Linked DNA regions of Glaciimonas sp. CA11.2. The main gene of each other region encodes a partner of the protein of the gene in region 2 in a complex. Links are inferred from orthologs where the notes say so. Each region holds a gene or a part of one and is shown on either strand. Other genes may lie near its edges.

Region 1 (4,767 bases), 3.4 Mb from region 2 along the record:
CGAAAATAGTAATTTGCCGCTTTGTGGGTAAGTGCTACCGTCTTCCGTGACCAGTGTGACTTTCGCCTGTCCTTTGCCGACGCTTTGCAATTGACCGTTTTTCAACGCTTGCTGCAGTTTCAATATGTCAGTGCTGGATTGCGTCAAATTGACGTAAATAGGGTCGATCTGCTGTACGGTTGCCAACTGGGTAACTTCGCCTTGCCCAACCAACGCCCCTTCGGTTACCAGCGCGCGACCGATACGGCCGGAAATCGGCGAATTGACCGTGGCATAACCAAGGTTGAGGCTAGCAGTCTGGCGTGCGGCCTTGGCAGAAGCAACATCAGCCGCGGCTTGTTTTTGTAACGCTACCGCGTCGTCATAATCTTGCTTGCTCACCGCATTGGCTTCTACCAACGGTTTATAACGTTGCGCTTTGAGGGTTGCCTGAGTCAGATTGGCGTCTGCTTTTGCCAATGCTGCTTGCGTGCTCTCAAAGGTTGCCTGTAACTGCGCAGGGTCAATGCGGAACAAAATTTGACCGGCTTTCACGTCGCTTCCTTCGACAAAGTTACGCTTGAGAATAATGCCGGCGGCGCGCGCACGCACTTCTGCAATGCGGGTCGCTTCCAGGCGGCCTGGCAACTCTGAGGACAGCGCGAGGCGTTCAGGCGCGATACTAATAATCGATACTTCCGCAGGCGGCGGTGCGCCTGGCGCATCTGGTTTCTTACCGCAAGCGGCAACCGCTGACAATACTGCTATGGCTAACGCTATCCGCGTAAAACGATATAGTGAGTTGACTGAATTCATAAAATTTCTCGCACAAAAAGTGAATAAGTATCGTGAATAAGTACGGCAAAAGTACGTTAAATAAGTACCGGTCATGCTGAGGGTGGTGCGGAGTTGACGTTGACCAAAATACGGAATGTAAAGCGCCGGGCTACTATATGGTCCTGACGCTTCAAGTTAGTCGGCAAGACGCCGCGGATGTGCTATTATACATACATTCATGAATGTATGTGTTGTTCGTGGCAAAAATGTTGCACCTGCACACTACATCGGTTCGGAGATAAATAAAAATGGCAAGATGTACAAAAGAAGAAGCGCTGGAAACGCGCTCACGCATTTTGGATGCAGCGGTAGACGTATTTTATGCGCAAGGTGTAGCGCATACTTCCCTTGCCGACGTAGCCAATGCCGCCGGTGTTTCTCGTGGTGCAATTTATTGGCACTTCACCAATAAAAGTGATTTATTCAATACGATGTGTGAGCGCGTCCATCTGCCGATGGAAGCGCTGATTCGTAACAGTGCTGAAGAGAGTTCAATTGACCCACTCGGACAATTCCGAAGCTGGTGCTTATTTGCATTGGGCGAGGGTGTCAACAACGTACAGACGCGTAAGATTTTTGCCACGATTTTGCATAAGTGCGAATTTGTCGATCCAATGGATCCTATCTATATGCGCCAGCAAGAATGCTTTCTGGAGGGGCGCATCAATATTCAACGTATTTTGCGATTTGCAGTGGCAAAAGGGCAATTGCCGCGCAATCTTGATACCACCTTGGCCGCGATTACGGTGCAGGCGCTGTTGTCAGGGGTACTGGATAATTGGTTGTTCAGCCCAGATAGCTTTGATTTGGGTGAGCAAGCAGTCAACATTGTTGATCTTTGTATCCACGCCTTAAAAACTGCACCCACTTTGGAAAAAATTTGATCTGAAGCAGATCCGAGGATTTGCTTCAATCAAAGTCGCTTCATGATGTAAATAATTCATTACTCTAGATTAATCGTGGAGTTCTGAATCAGATAAAGTTGGCATGAAGGTCGAAAAGGTTTGCAACGCTTATCTGCGACAGCAGTGACCTATATTTCTGGATATTTAAAGCTGCGAGCGCCAATGAAATGATGCACTGCTGAATGTCAGTGATCTTTCTGCGACTGGTACTGCGATCAGCTTCGTGACGCGTTTATAAGGCCCAAGTGCTATGTCTAATAATAAACGGGGACCAACAATGTATTAACCTGTACCAGGTCGTTTTCTTTCAGAGCGCCGGTTGCAGCTTTCAGTTTTAGGCCATTCATCAACGTATCGTAACGTACCTTAGCCAAATCACGGCGGGTGGAAAACAACTGTTGCTCCGCATTCAATACGTCAATATTGATACGTACCCCGACCTGATAGCCTAGCTTATTCGAGTCCAGCGAGGACTGGCTGGAAATTTCTGCCGCTTCCAATGCTTTTATCTGCGCCAATCCGTTACTTACTCCTAAATAGGCCTGGCGCGCGTTCAACGCTGCCGTCCTGCGGGCATACTCAAGATCGGATCGTGCTTTGTCTTCCAGTGCGACTGCCTGTTTTACTTCGCTGTTAACCGATCCGCCTGAGTACAGCGGAATCGTCCATTGCACGCCTATCGCATTAGATGTGCCTGAACCATTCGAAAATTGGTTATTGTTGCCATTAATATTAGAGAAATTACGGCTTGCGACCAGATCAACAGTAGGTAAATGTCCGGCGCGCTTTAACTTGATTTGGCGTTTTGCCGCTTCAAGCGAAATTTGCTGGCCCAAAACGCTGTAATTTTGTTGTTCTGCAATGCCAACCCAAGGCGTAATTTGCGCAGGTTCCGGGGCACTGAGCTTGACGCTAGGACGCAATGTCGCCAGCGGCGCGGGTGCTTGACCGCTGATTTGTTGTAACGTGCTGCGTGCAACTTCCAGATTGTTATTTGCCGCGATTTCTTGTGCTAGTACCAGATCAAAGCTGGCTTGCGCTTCGTTGGTATCGGTAATAGTCGCGCTGCCAATTTCAAAATTGCGTTTAGCGGAGGCTAATTGCTCTGCGATGGCGCTTTCTTGCGCTTTTAGAAAGGTCAGCACGTCTTGCGCTGCCAATACATCAAAGTAAGCTTGTCCGACGCGCAATATCAAATCTTGCTCGGCCTGAAAAAATGTAACTTCGCTGCCAGCAACGGAGAGTTTTGCTTGTTCATATTGCTCCCAATTCGCAGGACGATAAAGCGGCTGAATTAATTGCAGAGCATATTCGTTGGTGCTCTTATTCCAGTTATCCCCTGATCGATTGTAAGCCCCACTTAGTCCAATTTGCGGCAACAGACCTGCACGACCCTGAACACTGGTTTCCCGGCCAGCCGTTAATGCATAACGGGCACTTGTATAAATTGCATCATTAGCAAGCGCTTGATGATAGGTTTGCACCAGATCAAGTGCCTGTGAATTAAAAGACGATAAAGCGCCGACCACTAGCATCAGTCCGCCTAGCAAATTGCCATGGCGCTGACGCATCAACTTTGCTTTCGATTTCGGTAGCCGGAGTGCGCCTGAGGCAAGCGGGGCCGCTGATGCAAAAAGATTGCGCGCTTTCAATAGACCGGCATAGTGCTGTCGACCTGTTGCGCCCATGCATGCATCCCGCCCGTTAGGTTAATGACATTGGTGAAGTGATTGCGCTCCAAAAATGCCGCTACGGACATACTGCGCGCGCCATGATGGCAAATACAAACGACCTGCTGATCTTCTTCCAGTTCATTGAGGCGAGCTGGAATGGTTTGCATTGGCATTAATTGTGAATCGGCAATATGACAAGTCTCATATTCCCACGGTTCACGAACATCTAGTAACAAAGGCGTTGGACGGTCCGGATCGGCGATCCAGGCAGCTAATTCAGGGGCGGTAAGATGTTGCATCGTATGCTCGTCGGTGAGTTTGCTGGGTCAGAACTTAACATCGGGATGGAAAGTCAGAAGCTGAAATGAGGGTTTGAAATCAAAATCTCAATTAATTTAATTGAAGTTAATTTAACTGAGGATCACACTGTAAAAATCAGAATTTAAAATGAGAGTGCGGTGCTGCATCGCGTAGAGACCGAACATTTGTCTCAAACAAATTGCGGGTATCGTAAGCGGTGTCTGAAATACGGGTAATCACCTGCGCAGTCATTACTGGCGCTTCACCAATGATCGCGATGATGCGACCGGCAACCTTTAGTTGCTCAAGAAAAGCGACCGGTAGCGACGGCAGGGAACCTGAAATCACGATGACGTCGTAAGTTGTCTCTTTGCCTTCGAGCCATCCCTGCGCGCCGTTCCCTTCTACTACCTCGACGTTACGCACGCCATAGGCACTCAAATTCTTTTCGGCGAAAGCTTTCAGCTCCGCATCTATTTCTACAGTGACAACATGGCGTGCTTTATGGGCCAGCAATGCCGCCATGTAGCCTGATCCAGTACCGATTTCCAAAACGCTCTCGTGTTTTTTGACGGCAGCTTCCTGAAGCAGGCGCGCTTCGACCTTCGGTGACAGCATGCATTCCCCGCTATCGCCCGGCAAAGGAATTTCAGTATCGCTGAAAGCCAGGCTTTTATATGCCGCTTGTACGAATTCTTCGCGCCGCACGACCGTCAACAGGTCGAGAATGTCCAGCTCCAGCACATTCCAGGGACGGATTTGCTGTTCGATCATATTGAAACGTGCTTGTTCGATATTCATGGCGAAGGGTCAATAACGGGATAAAGACGTTATTCTATCAAGGACGACCTTAAAAACCTACTGTACGGGTTATTTTTGCGCCTTCTTGCCGTATATCGTCACCTTTGCAAGGTGCGACCGACTTTGGCCAGAATTTTTAATCCGAATATTCACTTTGTGCCAAGTCTATAGCGTCAGGAGATTAGCCATATAAGGCTAATAATGACCATTTACGGTTAAAATGCGGCTTTGATGTAGTGAGCGACTGCGTAAATGATTGAGGGAGTAAATGC
Region 2 (4,975 bases):
GGTTTTTTAAAGTCCCTATTGCGACGTGTGCTGGCAAATAACCCACAAAATCCAGCCGTGAAAATTCATTGACCAGACAACAAAAAATTAATCCGGCAATTATTGCCTACGTGACATCTTCTCTAAAAATGCCATCATCAACGAATGCAGCTAAACAAATCATTCCAATGAACACTCTTCCTAATTCTTTTCGACCCGCATTATCCTCCATGCGCCTGCAGCGCCTCGCTATCTCTGTGACCGCTATCCTTTTGTCGGCTTGTGCCAATATGAGCGGTATTCAAACAAGTGCTCACTCCAATACCGCGGCCGACTATGCCACTGCGACATCGCTTCCAGACCAAGGTGGCCAATGGCCTGACGCTTCGTGGGTAACGAGTATTGGCGGCGCTCCGCTACAACAACTCACTGATGAAGCTTTGGCCGGTAACCCAGATCTGCAAGTCGCAGCAGCCCGTGTCGCAGCGGCACACGCAATGGTTGAAGCAGCGGGTGCAAGTTCCAAGCCACAGGTTGGAGCCAGCTTTTCATCCACGCGCCAACGATTCACTGAAAACAGCATCTATCCACCACCATTTGGTGGCGCGTACGTAACGGATAATGAATTGGCGCTGAACTTTTCGTATGATCTTGACTTTTGGGATAAACATGGCGCGGAATTGCGGTCTGCGCTGTCTCAAAGTAAAGCAGCAGAGGCTGAACATTATGCTTCGCGTCTCATGCTGACCACCGCAGTCGCCAAGGCATGGATTCAATTGGCAAGACAATATGCGCAGCTGGATTTAACCAATCAACAATTAGCTTTACGCGATCAGTTAGACCGTTTGACGCAACAACGTTTTGCTGCCGGCCTTGATACGCAAAGCGACAATCAACAAAGTCGCTTACAAGTAGCCAATTTACTCTCCGAACACGCTCAATGGAATGAAGCCATTGCCTTGACCCGCAACCAATTGGCGGCGCTGCTCGGGCAAGGACCAGACCGTGGTTTGCTGATTCCCCAACCATCACTGCCAGCAGAAACAGCTATCACTCTGCCCGACCAGTTGCCAATGGGATTACTCGGGCGACGCGCTGATATTGTGGCTGCACGCTGGCAAGTCGAAGCCGCTCAAAGCGATATTAAAGTGGCAAAAACTGAGTTCTATCCAAACGTCAATTTATCGGCGATGATCGGACTTTCAAGTTTGGGCTGGACCAACTTTTTAAGCAAAAGTAGTATGGTCAATGGAATCGGTCCCGCTATTCACTTGCCAATATTTGAAGGCGGCGCGTTGCGTGCTCAGTTGAAAGGCCGTGTTGCCGCTTACGACGGTGCCGTTGCAACCTATAACAAAGCCCTCACCGATGCACTGCACGAAGTCTCGGATCAGGTACAGTCGTTGCGGGCAGCTGAGATTGAAAAAAATAATCAGGCCGCAGCAACTCAGGCTGCTGAGCGTGGCATGAAGCTCGCGCAGCAACGCCAGCAAGTTGGTACTGCCAACATGCTCCAAGTTGTAGCCACGCAAATCACCTATCTCTCACAGCGCAAATTCGAGCTCGATACGCTTGCCCGTCGCGCTGATTTGAGGATAGGTCTGATCAAGTCATTAGGTGGTGGTTTTGATGCCAACACTGAAGGGCTGTCCCCAGCGGCGATCAGCACTACCGATGCAAAAAAAACCAGCAGCAATAATCCATTGTCAAACCGTCCACCTCTTGTGAATGCAGCGTCATGAATACACCTAATCAAACTCCGCAAGACTCTAACAATGCTGCACCTCCCGCCAGTGCTGGCGTGCCTGACGTCGAACAGCCAATTGAGACCAAAGGCAAGCGCCGTGGACTTCTCATCGCTTTTACCGTCCTTCTTTTGATTTTATTGATTGCGTATGGCATTTGGTGGGTGATCTTTGCTCGTCACTTCGAAAGTACCGACGACGCGTATGTCTCAGGAAACGTAGTGCAGGTCACGCCTCAGGTTAGCGGTACTGTCATTGCGATCAATGCCGACGACACCGAATTGGTCACTGCGGGCGTACCTCTCATCAAATTGGATCAAGCGGATGCCAAAGTTGCACTCGACCAATCGGAAGCCCAACTGGCACAAACTGTGCGCGAAGTACGTACATTGTTTGTCAATAACAGCGCCTTGAACGCAAACGTCACAGCACGTCGTGCGGACGTTGAAAAAGCACGCGCTGATTTGGCCCGCCGTCAGCAATTAATCGCCACAGGTGCTGTATCCAAGGAAGAGTTGGAGCATGCAAAAGTTGCCGTTCAAGCTGCCGATGCGGCACTATTAGCGACCAGCGAACAGCTCGCATCCAATCGCGTACTGACTGACAAGACAACAGTGGCGCAACATCCAAATGTGCTGCACGCTGCAGCTCAGGTGCGCACCATGTACCTGAACTTCGCACGGACAACATTGCCGGCGCCAATCACCGGCTACATTGCGAAACGTTCAGTACAAGTCGGCCAGCGTGTAGCCGCCGGAACGACGTTGTTATCAATTGTGCCGCTGAATGCATTATGGGTAGATGCCAATTTTAAGGAAGTGCAAATCGCGAATATGCGCATCGGTCAACCGGTGACATTAGTGTCCGATTTGTACGGCTCGAAGATCGAATATCACGGAACAGTTTTAGGCCTTGCAGCCGGAACAGGTTCTGCCTTCGCACTGTTACCAGCACAAAATGCCAGTGGCAACTGGATCAAAATCGTACAGCGTATTCCGGTGCGCATCACCCTCGATCCAAAAGATCTGGAATCCCATCCACTACGGATCGGCGTCTCAATGGATGTGAAGGTCGATATCGCTAAAACCGAAGGAACTTCATTGACTGCAGGCTCCGCAGCCAGGACTGTGCCTGCTTACAAAACCGAAGTATTCGACAAATCTGGCCAGGAAGCCGATGCGATTATTAGCGATATTATCGCCGCCAATAACGCACCGAATCCTGCCGTTGCTGCACATTGAAACCTGTGACATCTGGCGCCATGCAAATTTCTAATATCTCTAAGCGCATCACTTTTCAGAAAATTCATGGCGTATTTTGTACAATAACCGAACCGGAATGCATGCATGAGTTCCCCTAACCGACCACATCAGCCGTTGCAACCCTTGCAACCGTTAACGGGTGGAAAACTGGTTCTTGGCACGGTAGCCTTGTCGCTAGCCGTGTTCATGAACGTACTCGACTCGTCGATTGCAAACGTCTCTATCCCTGCTATCTCGGGAGATTTGGGCGTCTCCCCGCAACAAGGAACATGGGTTATCACTTCGTTCGCGGTTGCGAATGCAATTTCGGTTCCGCTGACCGGCTGGTTGACCCAGCGCTTTGGTCAGGTCCGATTATTTATCACCTCAATTATCCTGTTTATCCTGTCATCAACGCTGTGCGGGCTCGCGCCAAGCATGGAAGTGTTGATTGCAGCACGGGTTTTGCAGGGCGCTGTTGCTGGACCAATGATTCCGTTATCCCAATCGCTATTACTAGGGAGTTATAAGCCCTCAAAAAGCGGAATGGCCCTGGCGTTCTGGGGGATGACGACGCTTGTAGCGCCCATCATGGGGCCGCTGTTAGGCGGCTGGATTTCCGACAATTACACTTGGCCATGGATTTTTTATATCAACATTCCAATCGGTGTATTTGCCGCTTGGGCAACATGGTCTATCTATAAAACACGTGAATCTGCGACCCGCAAGCTACCTATTGATGCGGTCGGTCTAGGGCTTCTTGTAGTCTGGGTGGGATCGCTACAAATCATGCTGGATAAAGGCAAGGAGCTGGATTGGTTCAACTCCGGACAAATTGTGATTCTGACTGCGGTAGCGGTAGTCTCCTTCATCTATTTTGTGATTTGGGAACTAGGCAGTAAGCATCCAGTCGTTGACTTATCGCTATTCAAAAGTCGCAACTTCAGCGGCGGCGTGATCGCAATCTCAGTCGGTTATGGCCTGTTCTTTGGTAGCTTGGTGATTCTGCCGCTATGGTTGCAAACGCAGCTTGGATATACCGCCACACTGGCGGGTGAAGTCATGGCACCCGTAGGTATTTTTGCGATCATATTGTCCCCGTTGATTGGTAAATTATTACCTAAAATTGATGCACGTTGGGTGGCGTCTGCAGCGTTCCTGATCTTCGCGTTAGTGTTCTTTATGCGCGCAGGATTTACACAGAATGTTGATACCATGCGGCTAATGATTCCCACGGTGATTCAGGGTGCTGCGATGGCAATGTTCTTTATCCCTTTGACGTCGATTATCTTGTCAGGTCAACCGCCTGACAAAATTCCAGCGGCTGCGGGTCTGTCAAACTTTGTTCGAATCATGTTTGGTGGGATTGGAACGTCGGTCACTAGTACTTTTTGGGATCGCCGTACAGCGCTGCACTATTCACAATTATCGGAACATAGTGGACCAACAAATGCGGCCTTTGTAGATGCTGTCCACGGCCTGACCGCGCAAGGAATGTCTCCGCAAGGTGCATATGCTGTTATCGACAGATTGATGACAGTTGAAGCCAGCACAAAAGGTGCTACAGACATTTTTTGGATATCAGCGATCTTGTTTTTATTTTTAGTAGCGCTAGTGTGGTTAACCAAGCCTATACGGTCAACTGGACCTATTGATGCAGGCGGCGCTCATTAGACCTCGATAGAAGAGCTGCGTTTCTGAGTAGTGAAATCTTTACTACGACAAATATAAAAAATGGATGAAGCGTATAAAAATACACATCATCCATTTTTTATAATGACGTTACCTCAAGTGTATCTAGCAAATTGCATCAGAAATAGTTTCGAACTAAAACCCCAGGACATCACGCTACTTCAATAACGTTTTGCATGAGTAAATCCTGATCGCCCAACACGACGATCAAATAAGATTTTTGCTCAACCGCGTTCGTTCAGCATAGGGAACTCACGTTGGTGCCATACTGGATATACTGGTGCCACATCACTGGCAAGATCCAGCAAGGCGACTTGT

Evidence for each region. Proteins that work in one complex are often made in the same cells at the same time.
Region 1: the proteins of RGU75_RS18295 (region 2) and RGU75_RS03665 are in contact, whole or in part, in a cryo-EM structure (PDB 8ZAL), measured with the Escherichia coli proteins. The link is inferred for Glaciimonas sp. CA11.2 from one-to-one orthologs.

What each region holds. Positions count from the first base shown.
Region 1 is NZ_JAVIWL010000001.1:857,862-862,628, reverse strand. The notes cover bases 1,117-3,908. They hold RGU75_RS03665 (TolC family outer membrane protein), read right to left. Parts: upstream 3,257-3,908; coding sequence 1,976-3,256; downstream 1,117-1,975. Other genes in these bases: RGU75_RS03655 (protein-L-isoaspartate O-methyltransferase), read right to left, coding at 3,830-3,908; RGU75_RS03660 (rhodanese-like domain-containing protein), read right to left, coding at 3,370-3,693; RGU75_RS03670 (TetR family transcriptional regulator), read left to right, coding at 1,117-1,700. Also shown: RGU75_RS03675 (efflux RND transporter periplasmic adaptor subunit), read right to left, coding at 1-795; more of RGU75_RS03670, read left to right, coding at 1,065-1,116; more of RGU75_RS03655, read right to left, coding at 3,909-4,495; RGU75_RS03650 (hypothetical protein), read right to left, coding at 4,711-4,767. UniProt on the Escherichia coli protein: Outer membrane channel, which is required for the function of several efflux systems such as AcrAB-TolC, AcrEF-TolC, EmrAB-TolC and MacAB-TolC. These systems are involved in export of antibiotics and other toxic compounds from the cell.
Region 2 is NZ_JAVIWL010000001.1:4,214,718-4,219,692, reverse strand. What follows is about bases 842-3,841. They hold RGU75_RS18295 (HlyD family efflux transporter periplasmic adaptor subunit), read left to right. Parts: upstream 842-1,717; coding sequence 1,718-2,965; downstream 2,966-3,841. Other genes in these bases: RGU75_RS18290 (DHA2 family efflux MFS transporter permease subunit), read left to right, coding at 3,071-3,841; RGU75_RS18300 (efflux transporter outer membrane subunit), read left to right, coding at 842-1,721. Outside these bases: RGU75_RS18305 (MarR family transcriptional regulator), read left to right, coding at 1-72; more of RGU75_RS18300, read left to right, coding at 168-841; more of RGU75_RS18290, read left to right, coding at 3,842-4,639; RGU75_RS18285 (aldo/keto reductase), read right to left, coding at 4,882-4,975. UniProt on the Escherichia coli protein: Part of the tripartite efflux system EmrAB-TolC, which confers resistance to antibiotics such as CCCP, FCCP, 2,4-dinitrophenol and nalidixic acid. EmrA is a drug-binding protein that provides a physical link between EmrB and TolC.